Regions from separate parts of the Streptomyces sp. NPDC045955 genome, predicted to be linked through region 2. Evidence: riboswitches for the same ligand, from Rfam matches in the RefSeq annotation. Region 2 holds a riboswitch; each other region holds the start of a gene.
What was found. Region 2 has a riboswitch for cyclic di-AMP ahead of AC07F0_RS10610 (C40 family peptidase). Riboswitches for the same ligand answer to the same signal wherever they lie in the genome.

Region 1: another riboswitch for cyclic di-AMP. It lies ahead of AC07F0_RS09455 (transglycosylase SLT domain-containing protein); the one in region 2 lies ahead of AC07F0_RS10610 (C40 family peptidase).
Region 3: another riboswitch for cyclic di-AMP. It lies ahead of AC07F0_RS00515 (transglycosylase family protein); the one in region 2 lies ahead of AC07F0_RS10610 (C40 family peptidase).
Region 4: another riboswitch for cyclic di-AMP. It lies ahead of AC07F0_RS07315 (M23 family metallopeptidase); the one in region 2 lies ahead of AC07F0_RS10610 (C40 family peptidase).

The regions. Positions count from the first base shown of each region.
Region 1 covers NZ_JBWKKY010000004.1:78,904-82,105, forward strand. Annotated here, with positions in the region: gene AC07F0_RS09445 (GNAT family N-acetyltransferase) at 1-19, opposite strand, end outside; gene AC07F0_RS09450 (HAD family hydrolase) at 191-1,039, shown strand; gene AC07F0_RS09455 (transglycosylase SLT domain-containing protein) at 1,003-1,782, opposite strand; cyclic di-AMP (ydaO/yuaA leader) riboswitch at 1,786-1,959, opposite strand; gene AC07F0_RS09460 (polyprenyl synthetase family protein) at 2,467-3,202, shown strand, end outside.
Region 2 covers NZ_JBWKKY010000004.1:297,629-300,830, reverse strand. Annotated here, with positions in the region: gene pcrA (DNA helicase PcrA) at 1-1,507, opposite strand, end outside; cyclic di-AMP (ydaO/yuaA leader) riboswitch at 1,797-1,970, shown strand; gene AC07F0_RS10610 (C40 family peptidase) at 1,979-3,148, shown strand.
Region 3 covers NZ_JBWKKY010000001.1:112,459-115,660, reverse strand. Annotated here, with positions in the region: gene AC07F0_RS00520 (LysM peptidoglycan-binding domain-containing protein) at 1-913, shown strand, start outside; cyclic di-AMP (ydaO/yuaA leader) riboswitch at 1,142-1,308, shown strand; gene AC07F0_RS00515 (transglycosylase family protein) at 1,313-1,984, shown strand; gene eno (phosphopyruvate hydratase) at 2,250-3,202, shown strand, end outside.
Region 4 covers NZ_JBWKKY010000003.1:199,004-202,205, reverse strand. Annotated here, with positions in the region: gene AC07F0_RS07320 (DUF6250 domain-containing protein) at 1-274, opposite strand, end outside; gene AC07F0_RS07315 (M23 family metallopeptidase) at 472-1,383, opposite strand; cyclic di-AMP (ydaO/yuaA leader) riboswitch at 1,386-1,549, opposite strand; gene AC07F0_RS07310 (alpha-galactosidase) at 1,862-3,202, opposite strand, start outside.

The sequences.
Region 1 (3,202 bases), 220 kb from region 2:
GAACACGCCCACTGCTCAACCCGACCCCCCGATCAAGTCCCCCCTGGACACATGGAAGGTACCGCCCGAGACGGCCCTGACGGTAGGTAGCGGACCATGTTGTTGCCAACTGGTGCAGAGGCCTTCAACCGGGCAATCGGCATGCGCCGTACGATGAAACGAAGGGGCGCGTTGTCCGTATTCTCTGATCATGGCCGCACCCCTCGCATATTCACTCATCGCCACCGACCTGGACGGGACGCTGCTGCGCGGCGACGACACCCTGTCCGACCGGTCCCTCGCCGCGCTCACGCGGGTGGTGGACGCCGGTGCCCGGCACCTCGTGGTGACGGGCCGGCCGGCGCCGAGAGTGCGGCCGCTCCTGGACGACCTCGGCTGTACGGGGCTCGCGGTGTGCGGACAGGGCGCGCAGGTGTACGACGCCGGCGCGGACCGGCTGCTGTGGTCCATCACCCTGGACCGGGAGCTGGCGGAGACCGCCCTGGGCAAGATCGAGGCCGAGGTGGGGCAGGTGTACGCCGCGGTCGACCAGGACGGGGTCGACGGCCTCACCCTCATCGAGCCGGGCTACCTCATGCCGCACCCGACCCTGCCGGCGGTGCGGGTCGAGCGGCGCGACGACCTGTGGGGCGAGCCCATCAGCAAGGTGCTGCTGCGCCATCCCCACCTGTCGGACGACGAGTTGGCGGCGACGGCCCGCTCGGTGGTCGGTTCACTCGCGACGGTGACGATGTCGGGGCCCGGCACGGTCGAGCTTCAGCCGTGCGGCATCACCAAGGCCACCGGCCTGGCGCTGGCCGCCGAGCACCTGGGGCTGCGGCCTGCGGACACCCTCGCCTTCGGGGACATGCCCAACGACATCCCGATGTTCGACTGGGCCGCCCACGGCATCGCCATGGCCAACGCCCATCCCGAACTCAAGGCCGTGGCCGACGAGATCACGCTGTCGAACGAGGACGACGGCATCGCCGTCGTCCTCGAACGACTGCTGGACGGGACGGCTCAGTACGGGCCGTTGACGTTGTCGATCGAGCCGTAGCGGGCCGCCGCGTAGTTGCAGGCCGCCGTGATGTTGGCGACCGGGTCGTACGGGTCGAAGGAGGTGCCGGGCACGTGGTAGGCGGCGAAGGTCGGGTCGATGACCTGGAGCAGACCCTTGGACGGTGTGCCCTTGGCGGCGTTCGAGTCCCAGTTGTTGATCGCCTGGGGGTTGCCGGACGACTCGCGCATGATGTTGCGGTAGATGCCGTCGTACGAACCCGGGATCCCCTTCTGCGCCATGATGTCCAGCGCCTCGCGGATCCAGCCGTCCAGGTTGTTCGCGTAGGTCTTCGCGGCGGCCTGGGTGGCCTGGGCGACGCCGCCGGCGGGCTTCGCGGCCGGCTTGGCGGGGGCGGAGGACTTGGTCGCAGTCCTCTTCCCGGCGTCCGCCTTGGCCGTCTTCACCGTGAGCTTCAGACCCGGGTGGATCAGCCGCGGGTCGTCGCCGACGGCGGCGCGGTTGTCCTTGTAGAGCTGCTTCCAGCCGCCCGACACGTCGTACTTGTCCGCGATGCGGGCGAGCGAGTCGCCCTTGGTGACGGTGTACGTGAGGGACTTGGCCGTCTTGGCCGCCTGCGGCACGGACTGCGAGACGGTGGGTGCGCTCTGGGCCGGCTGGGCGGCGCCGGCCTGCGTCGCGCCGATCAGCGGCAGGGCGAGGGCCGCTCCGCCGGTGCCGGCGGCCATGAGACGACGGGTGAACTGACTGGTTCTGGGGCGACGGTGCTTGCCTCGGGGCATGGCGATGTTCCTCTCCGGCGCCTGCGAGGTGAGCTGTCGGGTTCGGGCCGGGAGGTGCCCGGCCGCGTACGGCGCTGTGTGCCGTACGCGGCTTCACCCCGAGCCGTTCCGCTACGCGGACCGGCGACGTACCTGGGTCCCCCGCTCCTGCCCTGCGTGAGTGAGTGGGTTCGTGTGGGGTGTCCGGGCGGTGGCAGGATTCGGCGTCCGCCGGACAGGCCCGGAACGTATGCGAGAGCACATGTCGGGAACAAGCACCGGAGTCACATATCGAGCGGTTGACCTTGGTCAGGGGTGTATGGGGCACTTGATCCTTTGCTGAAGCCAAGGCTCAACTTGCGTGCGGCGGAAGGAGGTACGGGTCGGTGCCGGAGTGGGATGTCATAGGGGATAACGTGATTCAACTCACTGATCACAAGTCCGTGGGGCAATGTGCACCTAGGGGGATTCACTTATCCAATGCCGCAAATCGCACATAGCTCGCTATCGCCTGGTAAGTCGATAAATGTCTGCTCTTATGAGCTGATCGAAAACATTGCGGTCGTGATCGGATACCACCCGGCCTGTAACCCTGGGCGCTGGCGGTGATCGAAACGTGACCGGATACGCTGACTCGAGTGATGGCAGCGACCTATCGACAATCCGCGTAATCACCGGCAGACACCAGCAGACAGGAGACCCCTCGTGACCGACGTCGGGCCGTTCGGGCTGAGCGTGCGGGACCAGGCTCTGGAAGCCGATGTCCAGGCCGGGATGGCGGCTGTCGAGGAAGGCTTGCTCGAGGCCACCAAGAGTGAGGTGCCCTTCATCACGGAGGCCGCCCAGCACCTGGTCCGGGCCGGTGGCAAGCGGTTCCGTCCGCTGCTCGTGATGCTCGCCGCCCAGTTCGGCGATCGGTACGCGCCCGGGATCGTGCCGTCGGCCGTCGTCGTGGAGCTGACCCACCTCGCCACGCTGTATCACGACGACGTGATGGACGAGGCCACCGTGCGGCGCGGGGTGGCGAGCGCGAACGCCCGCTGGGGCAACTCCGTCGCGGTCCTCACCGGGGACTTCCTCTTCGCTCGCGCCTCGCACATCCTGGCCGACCTCGGCCCGGAGGCGGTGCGGGTGCAGGCCGAGGCGTTCGAGCGGCTGGTGACCGGGCAGATCCTGGAGACGGCCGGACCGCAGGACGGCCGTGACCCGGTCGAGCACTACCTGGACGTGCTGGGCGGCAAGACCGGCTCGCTGGTGGCGGTGTCGTGCCGGTTCGGCGCGATGATGTCCGGCGCCGACGACACGGTCGTGGACGTGCTGACCCAGTACGGCGAACGGCTCGGCGTCGCCTTCCAGCTCGCGGACGACGTCCTGGACATCGCCTCCGACTCCCACGAGTCCGGCAAGACGCCCGGCACCGACCTGCGCGAGGGCATCCCCA
Region 2 (3,202 bases):
CGGCGCGGTCGCCGATGCCCCGCTTGGGGACGTTGAGGATCCGGCGCAGCGGCACCGAGTCCTCCGGGTTGGCCAGCACGCGCAGGTAGGCCAGGACGTCCCGGACCTCCTTGCGCTCGTAGAAGCGGACACCGCCGACGACCTTGTAGGGCAGGCCGACGCGGATGAAGACCTCTTCGAAGACACGGGACTGGGCGTTGGTGCGGTAGAAGACGGCGACGTCACCGGCCTTCGCCTCGCCGGCGTCCGTGAGGCGGTCTATCTCGTCGGCGACGAACTGCGCCTCGTCGTGCTCGGTGTCGGCGACGTAACCGGTGATCGTGGCGCCCGCGCCCGCGTTGGTCCACAGGTTCTTGGGGCGGCGGGACTCGTTGCGCTCGATGACCGCGTTGGCCGCGCTGAGGATCGTCTGGGTGGAGCGGTAGTTCTGCTCCAGCAGGATCGTCGTCGCGTCCGGGTAGTCCTCCTCGAACTGGAGGATGTTGCGGATCGTCGCACCGCGGAAGGCGTAGATCGACTGGTCGGCGTCACCCACGACGCACAGCTCGGCGGGCGGGACGTCATCCGGGCCGGGCGGTACGTCGACGGGGTGCTCGGAGGTGCCGACGAGCTCCCGGACGAGGGCGTACTGGGCGTGGTTGGTGTCCTGGTACTCGTCCACCAGCACGTGCCGGAAGCGGCGGCGGTAGTGCTCGGCGACGTCCGGGAAGGCGCGCAGCAGGTTGACCGTCGTCATGATCAGGTCGTCGAAGTCGAGGGCGTTCGCCTCGCGCAGCCGCGACTGGTACATCGCGTAGGCCTGGGCGAGGGTCTTCTCGAAGCCGTCCGTGGCCTGGGCGGCGAAGTCCTCCTCGTCGATCAGCTCGTTCTTCAGGTTGCTGATCTTGGCGCTGAAGGACTTCGGCGGGAAGCGCTTGGGGTCGAGGTCCAGGTCGCGGCAGACCAGGGCCATGAGGCGCTTGGAGTCGGCGGCGTCGTAGATCGAGAACGAGGACGTGAAGCCGAGCTTCTTGCTCTCGCGGCGCAGGATGCGCACGCACGCGCTGTGGAAGGTCATCACCCACATCGCGTTCGCCCGCGGTCCGACGAGCTGCTCGACGCGCTCCTTCATCTCGCCGGCGGCCTTGTTGGTGAAGGTGATCGCGAGGATCTGCCCCGGGTGCACGCCCCGCTCGGCGAGCAGGTGGGCGATGCGGTGCGTGAGCACGCGGGTCTTGCCGGAGCCGGCGCCGGCCACAATGAGCAGCGGGGAGCCGGAGTGGACGACGGCGGCGCGCTGGTTGTCGTTCAGCCCCTCCAGGAGGGCGGCGGTGTCCACCGGCGGGCGCGGGGCGCCGTCGCGGTAGTAGGCGTCCCGGTCCGGGGGCACGTCGAACTTCCCGCCGAACAGATCGTCCGGAACCGGCTCCGGTACGTGATCGTCCTCGGGTGGCGGCGGGGGCTCGTCCGCGGGGCCCCGCTGGGCCTGGAGGTCCGCCAGGAAGCTGTCGTCAAAGAGGCTGCTCATCGCTCTCCGAGTCTAGGGCGCCCCACTGACAGCCCGCCGCCGCCCTGAGAACATCGCCGAAAGGAACCCCTGGTCACTCTTCATCCCCGCGCGGTCACGGTCCGCTACGGCCGTCACAATTATGACGAACCCATGACCAACCCCCTCCGCCGATGACTCTCGGCGACGCCCTCAGCTAAGGTCACGAAAATGTATCGGGCATATCGCCCATCAACCTTCACAAGGGCCACACGAGTTGGCTACCGTGCGGGCAGGCCGCACGACCCCCACCGGCGAACGTCGCCGGGCCGCGCGGCCTCCGCCGAGTCCGGTGTGCCGCAGCGGCAGCCGGAGCCGGGGACCCAACCGAGAACTCTGGGGTGAATCGGCCGGACTCCCTTCGCGGAGACGGCCGTAGGGCAACCCTTCCGATGTACCCGCCCGAACCCGACAGCTAACCCGGTAGGCGGAGCATGGAAGGAGTCGCCTCCCTTGGCGTCGCACCGCAAGTCGCGTCCCGCTGGTACGCGCGTCGCAGGTATACGGACCCCCGCCCTGGCAACGGCGGCCCTCACGTCCGTCGCCCTGCTGTCCCAGTCGGCCAACGCCGCCCCCGAGGCCGACGACAAGCCGAGTCTCGAGGAAGTCGAGAAGAAGGTCGACGACCTGTACCGCCAGGCCGAGTCGGCGACCGACAAGTACAACTCGGCCAAGGAGAAGACCACCAAGCAGCGCAAGCGCGTCGACACCCTCCTCGACGACGTCGCCAGGCGCACCCAGAAGCTCAACGAGGCACGGGAGGAACTCGGTTCCTTCGCCGCCGCCCAGTACCGCACCGGCGCCTCCGCCCCGGACACGGCGACGTTCCTGCTCGCGGACACCCCGCAGGACTACTTCGACCAGACCCAGCTGATGGACCGGATGACCGGCCGTCAGAAGGTCGCGGTCGACGACTACGTCACCCAGCAGTCCGAGACGATGAAGAAGCGCCAGGAGGCCACCGAGAGCCTCGAGACGCTCACCGAGGCGCAGGACGACCTGAAGACGGCCAAGGCCACCGTCCAGCGGAAGCTCGCCGACGCGCGCGACCTGCTGTCGAAGCTGACCGCCGAGGAGAAGGCACGGCTCGCGGCGATCGAGCGGGAGAAGCAGCAGGAGGCCGCCCGCAAGGCCGCCGAGCTGGCCCGGCAGCAGGCCGCGCAGCAGCAGGCGCAGGAGCAGGCCGCCCAGCAGCAGGACAGCGGCTCCTCGTCGGCGGGCTCCGGCTCGTCCACCTCGACGGCCCCGGCCGGCTCCTCGTACGCCACCAAGGCCGAAAAGGCGCTCGCCTTCGCCCGCGCCCAGATCGGCAAGCCGTATGTCTGGGGCGCCGTCGGCCCCGGCTCCTACGACTGCTCCGGGCTCACCCAGGCCGCCTGGAAAGCCGCGGGCGTCACCCTGCCGCGCACGACCTACGACCAGGTCAACGCCGGCACCACGGTCCCGCTGGCCGACGCTCAGCCCGGTGACCTGGTCTTCTTCTACGACGACGTCACCCACGTCGGCATCTACATCGGCAACGGCATGATGATCCACGCCCCGAAGCCCGGCACCTACGTGCGCGAGGAGTCGATCTACTACGACGGCGAGTCGGCGATCCACAGCGTGGTGCGGCCGGCCTGAGGGCCCGTAGACCCGTGAAGGCACGCGTGCGTGGGGCGCTCTCGCCTTTTTGAG
Region 3 (3,202 bases), on a different contig from region 2:
GCTCTCCGGGAACGGTCGGCACCGTCGCCCCCGCCAGGCTCCGGCTCTCCTCGTCGCGGCCGGGGTGACCGGCTCCGCCATCGCGATTCCGCTCCTCGGGGCCTCCGGTGCCAGCGCGGCCGACGGCACGACCTGGGACCGGGTCGCGGACTGCGAGACCGGCGGCGCCTGGAGCCAGAACAGCGGCAACGGATACTTCGGCGGCCTCCAGTTGTCCCAGGAGGACTGGGAGAGCCACGGCGGCCTCGACTACGCCCCGAGCGCCGACCTGGCCAGCCGCTCCCAGCAGATAGCCGTGGCCGAGAGAATCCTCGCCGACCAGGGGGTCGGCGCCTGGCGCACCTGCGGGCTGCTCTCCGGCCTCGAACAGGACAAGGGCTCGGACACCTCCGACTCGTCCGCTCCGACGGACTCGCCCGGACTGCTCGACTCCTCCGAATCGGGCGAAACCGCCAACTCCGACAAGTCGCCTGATTCCTCCGATTCCTCGACGCAGGAGCAGTCGCAGGAGCAGTCGCAGGACCAGGAGTCCAGCAGCTCCCCCTCGCCCACCCCCGAGAGTGACGAGCCTGCCAAGTCGCCGCAGGGTGACGGCTCTTCAGTCCCGAGCGACACCACCTCCGGCCGCCACCGCGGCCCCAGTGCCGACGAGGACGCCGAGGTCGAGGACGGCCGTCCGTCCGGGTCCGCAGGACGGCACGCCTCGCGCGACGGCGAGGCCGCCCGGGAGGCGACGGACGGCTCCTACACCGTCCGCCCCGGCGACAGCCTCTGGTCCATCGCGAACTCTCTTGACCTCAGCGGCGGATGGCGCGCGCTCTACGTCGGGAACGAGACGGCTGTCGGCACCGACCCGAACCTCATCCGCCCCGGTCAGAAGCTCACGGTTGGGGTCGAAGCGGACGAGCGGTAGCCGGTGGGTCAGTACGGAAACGGCGGCGGAAGTCACCCCGAAACCGTGCGAGTTCACGTCACCGTTCGCGGCTAATGTCCCTTATCGGTGCGGTGAGAGATAGATCTCAGAAGCCCTGATCGTCTTTGAAATTCCGCGGATCGCATGTCTACGGTCATGACCGCTCGTCACCGCGAGCCCCGGCTGCCGCAACGCCGAATCCTGCCAGCGGCCGCACGGGAACAGTCGTCGCGTCAAGCGCCGTAGGCAGGAGCGGGGGACCCAAGGTAAGTGCCCGACCGGCCGGTTGTGCCGGAAGGGCTTGGGGTGAAGCCGCGTCCCGGGAGGGACGCGGCCGGGCAACTCAACCGGCCCGAACCCGACAGCTCACCTCGCAGGCGTCGGTGAGGGGATCTCTCCATGCTGTTTTCCGGCAAGGGCACGCACCGCCGTCCGTCCAAGGCCTCTCGGGTCATCGCCATCGCCGGTGTCACCGGTGCCGCCGTCGCCGCCCCGCTGATGGCGGCCGGCAACGCCTCCGCCGCCACCGCCTCCGAGTGGGACGCCGTCGCCCAGTGCGAGTCCGGCGGCAACTGGTCCATCAACACCGGCAACGGCTACTACGGCGGTCTGCAGTTCTCCGCCTCCACCTGGTCCGCGTACGGCGGCACCCAGTACGCCTCCACCGCCGACCAGGCCACCAAGGACCAGCAGATCCAGGTCGCCGAGAAGGTCCTCGCGAGCCAGGGCAAGGGCGCCTGGCCGGTCTGCGGCAAGGGCCTGTCGAGCGCCGGCTACAGCGGCGGCTCCGAGCAGAGCAGCGGCTCCACCGAGACCCGCCAGACCGAGCAGCAGCCGGCCTCCCGCTCCGACGAGCGTCCGGCCCAGACCCAGAAGACCGTCACCACCCCGACCGGCAAGAAGGTCAAGAAGGGTGACGGCGAGTACAAGGTCGTCAAGGGTGACACCCTCAGCTCCATCGCGACCGAGCAGAAGGTCGAGGGCGGCTGGGAGAAGCTGTTCGAGCTGAACAAGGACATCATCACGGACGCCAACCTGATCTACCCGGGCCAGCAGCTGCACCTGAAGTAAGCAGCGGCCCATCCCCGTCCCCACGGGCTCCCCGCCCCGGTGCGTCATCCCCCGTGCGCACCGGGGCGGGGTTTTTTCCGGCGGTCTTTGCGATCCGGCTTTGTTCCGTTCGGAAACAATTTACTCTCGGTTCTGTCCATGGGGTGGGCGACCCGGTGGCCGATCGCCCGGAGCCGGTTAGGCTCATGTCGCGAGCCACCGCGGCCCGCGCCTCGCCGGGTCCACGCGGCCCGCGTACCCGCGTCACATGAAGAAGGAGATGCTCGTGCCGTCCATCGACGTCGTCGTAGCCCGGGAAATCCTGGACTCCCGAGGCAACCCCACGGTCGAGGTCGAGGTCGGCCTCGACGACGGCAGCACTGGTCGTGCCGCCGTCCCGTCCGGCGCCTCCACGGGCGCCTTCGAGGCCATCGAGCTGCGCGACGGCGACTCGAACCGCTACCTCGGCAAGGGTGTGGAGAAGGCCGTCCTCGCGGTCATCGAGCAGATCGGCCCGGAGCTCGTCGGCTACGACGCCACCGAGCAGCGCCTGATCGACCAGGCCATGTTCGACCTGGACGCCACCGACAACAAGGGCTCCCTCGGCGCCAACGCCATCCTCGGCGTCTCGCTCGCCGTCGCCCACGCCGCCTCCGAGGCCAGCGACCTGCCGCTGTTCCGCTACCTGGGCGGCCCGAACGCGCACCTGCTGCCGGTGCCGATGATGAACATCCTGAACGGCGGCTCGCACGCCGACTCCAACGTGGACATCCAGGAGTTCATGATCGCCCCGATCGGCGCGGAGTCCTTCTCCGAGGCCCTGCGCTGGGGCGCCGAGGTCTACCACACGCTGAAGAAGGTCCTGAAGTCGAAGGGCCTGGCCACGGGCCTCGGCGACGAGGGCGGCTTCGCCCCGAACCTCGGCTCCAACCGCGAGGCCCTCGACCTCATCCTCGAGGCGATCAACGAGGCCGGCTACACCCCCGGCGAGCAGATCGCCCTGGCCCTCGACGTGGCCGCGTCCGAGTTCTACAAGGACGGCGTCTACACCTTCGAGGGCAAGGAGCGCTCGGCGGCCGAGATGACCGAGTACTACGCGGAGCTCGTCGACGCGTACCCGCTCGTCTCCATCGAGGACCCGCTGTTCGAGGACGACTGGGAGGGCTGGAAGACCATCACCGCCAAGCTCGGTGACAAGGTCCAGCTCGTCGGCGACGACCTGTTCGTCACCAACCCCGA
Region 4 (3,202 bases), on a different contig from region 2:
TGGCGGTGTATTCGAGGGCGTACGGCCCTTCGAGCCGCCGCCTGAACCATACGGTCGCCCCGCTCGGCACGTCGATCTCCAGAACGCCACGGGACGCGGTGACGGTGCCGCCGTCCTGGAGTTCGGTCGCCCACTGGGCGAGACCGTGACAGAAGTCGTCCCGGGCGATGAGGCGACGGTGCCGGGGCGCGGCATACGCGGCGCCCGTCGGGACGAGGGCCACCGCGGCGGCTCCGGCGGCCAGGGTGGCGAACGCTCTGCGAGTGGTCGGCACGGGACAGGTCTCCTTGGGGGATCCGCCTGGAAGGCCCTAGAAAGCGCTTGCGCTCCGGACGGGGTCACTGTGTCCCAACTGCCGCCCGCTGTCGACCCCTTGGGACGCTCGGATGGTGCGCGCACACACCGAAGGCCGGACCCGGGGATCGGGGTCCGGCCTTCGGTCGCGTGTCAGGCAGGTGGTGACGCGGTCGGTCAGCCGACGGAGACGCCGTGCGAGCGCAGGAAGGCGACCGGGTCCACGTCCGAGCCGTAGTCCGGCGTGGTGCGGATCTCGAAGTGCAGGTGCGGTCCGGTCACGTTGCCGGTGGCACCGGACAGGCCGATCTGCTGCCCGGCGCTGACGGTCTGGCCGGCCGAGACGGAGAGCGAGGACAGGTGGGCGTACTGCGCGTAGCTGCCGTCGTTCAGCCTGATGACGACCTGGTTGCCGTACGCGCCGCCCCAGCCGGCGGAGACGACCGTGCCCGCGCTGACGGCCTTGAGCGAGGTACCGGTCGGGACGACGAAGTCGACACCGGTGTGGTAGCCGCTGGACCACATGCTGCCGGACATGTGGTACGGGGTGCCGACGGTGGCGCCCTCCACCGGAAGGGTGTAACCGCTGGAGGTCGCGGCGGCCGGCTTGGCGGCGGCCGGCTTCGAGGGCGACTCGGCGGCGGACGACTTCGACGCCGGGGCCTTCGAGGGCTTGGAAGCCGAGGCCTTCGGGGCCGAGGACTCGGACCCGCTCGCCGCCGCCTTCTTGCCGATCGCCAGCTTAAGTCCCGGGTGGATCAGCGACGGGTCGTCGCCGACGGCGTCACGGTTGTCCGAGTAGAGCTTCTTCCAGCCGCCGTCGACGTTCTGCTCGTCGGCGATCTTCGCGAGATAGTCACCGGCCCGCACGGTGTACGAGCGGACGCCCGTGGCCTTTTCGGCGGCCTTTTTCTCGGCGGCCGGCGCGGACTGGACGGCCTTTTCCGGAGCCGACTGCGGGGTGGCGGCGTGGGCGCCGGCGGCCCCCATGAGCGGAAGGGCGAGAGCCGCCCCACCGGTTCCGGCGACGGCGATGGAGCGGGTGAAACGCTGGGACTTCGGGCGGCGATGCTTACCCTTCGCGGGCATGGCGAATTCCTCTCCGTCGCCTGCGAGGTGAGCTGTCGGGTTCGGACTGGAGATGCCCGGCCACGCCGAGGCGCGGCTTAACCCCAAGCCGTTCCGGGAACCGGAACAGGCGTCTTACCTGTGGGTCCCCCGCTCCTGCCGTACGTCGGGTCAGTGAGTACGGGCTCCGGGCGGCGGCAGGATTAGGCGTCCGTCCGGATGGGTGTGGAACGTAAGCGACCAGGACGCAAAGGGACAAGCTCGCGGTTGCCTTTGGCGGCGTTTCTCTTGACGCGCCGGCACTTAATTCCGTCACGGAGCGTGGGTTACCGATCTCCCACCTCCCGCAATACCCCTGAATAGCACCGGAATTACGTGCACATGGCAACCACACATCGTCACGAATATGACGATGCTCACGCACCCCGGCCTCATCTTCTTTACAGCCGGGGCACGTTATACCTAAACAGCCGAAGCGCTCCCTATTCGGACAGAAGGGCTACTTGCGCTTAAGCCGGACGACAGTGGCGTCCAGATCCCCGCGCAGACCGATCCGCAGCCCGTGCTGGAGCAGCACGGCCCCCCGGTGAACTTCGCCCGTTTCGAGGCATTCGTACGACGCCGCCGGGTCGAGACCCCGCATCCGGAGCGCCGGAACGGGCTCGCCGTAGCGCTGCGCCTGGAGCCAGGCGAGGACCACGGTCTCGTCACCGAGGACGTACTGCACGGCGCTCAGGCCGCCCTCCGGCGGGCGCAGCCGATACAGGTCGCCGCGCTGCACCACGGGCCGGATCTCCTTGTAGAGCCCCACCCAGTCCCGCGCCTCGGCGAGTTCCCGATCCGTCCACTTCGTGAGGTCGCCGCCGACCCCGAGCACCCCGGCCATGGCGCTGACGAACCGGAACCGCAGGGAGCTGGCCCGCTGGTTGAGCATGGCGTTCGGGCTGTCAGTCACCCAGGCGGCCATGACCCGGGCCGGATGGATCTGGCTGAAGCCGTGCTGGATGGCGAGCCGGTCGAGCGGGTCGGTGTTGTCCGAGGTCCACACCTGGTCCGTGCGGCCGAGCACACCGAGGTCGATCCGGCCGCCGCCGCCCGAGCAGGATTCGAAGGCCACCCGGGGGTGGGCGGCCCGCAGCCGGTCCAGCAGGGCGTACAGGGCGTGCACGTGGTCGACCCACAGCCGCTGCGGGTAGGGGTCGTCCGGCCAGCCGGCGTCGGTGAAGCAGCGGTTGAAGTCCCACTTGACGTAGTCGATCGGCGCGCTGGACAGGAGCCCGTCGAGCTGCTCCCAGAGGTACTCCTGGACGTCCTCGCGGGCGAGGTTCAGTACGAGCTGATTGCGGAACTCCGTCCGCTTTCGTCCTGGTTGGTACTGCACCCAGTCGGGGTGCGCGCGGTACAGCTCGCTGTCCGGGTTGACCATCTCCGGCTCGACCCAGATGCCGAACTGCATACCGAGGCCGTGCACGTGCTCGGCGAGCGGCTTCAGGCCGCCCGGGAAGCGGTCGGGGTTGGGGGTCCAGTCGCCGAGTCCGGCCCGGTCACTGGTGCGTGTCCCGAACCAGCCGTCGTCCACCACGAACAGCTCGACGCCCATGGCGGCGGCCCGCTCGGCGAGCGCCCGCTGCTGCTCCTCGGAGATGTCGAACTCGGTGGCCTCCCAGGAGTTGAACAGCACGGGCCGGTCGTGGTCGGCGCCCGGGATCACGTACGCCCGCTGATAGGCGTGCCAGGCGCGGCTGGCCCCGCCGTGGCCGCCGTCGCTCCAGAGCCCGGCGAAGACGGGGGTCGTGTACGACTCCCCCGTGCCCAGCATCAGCAGCCCCGAGTCGTCGTA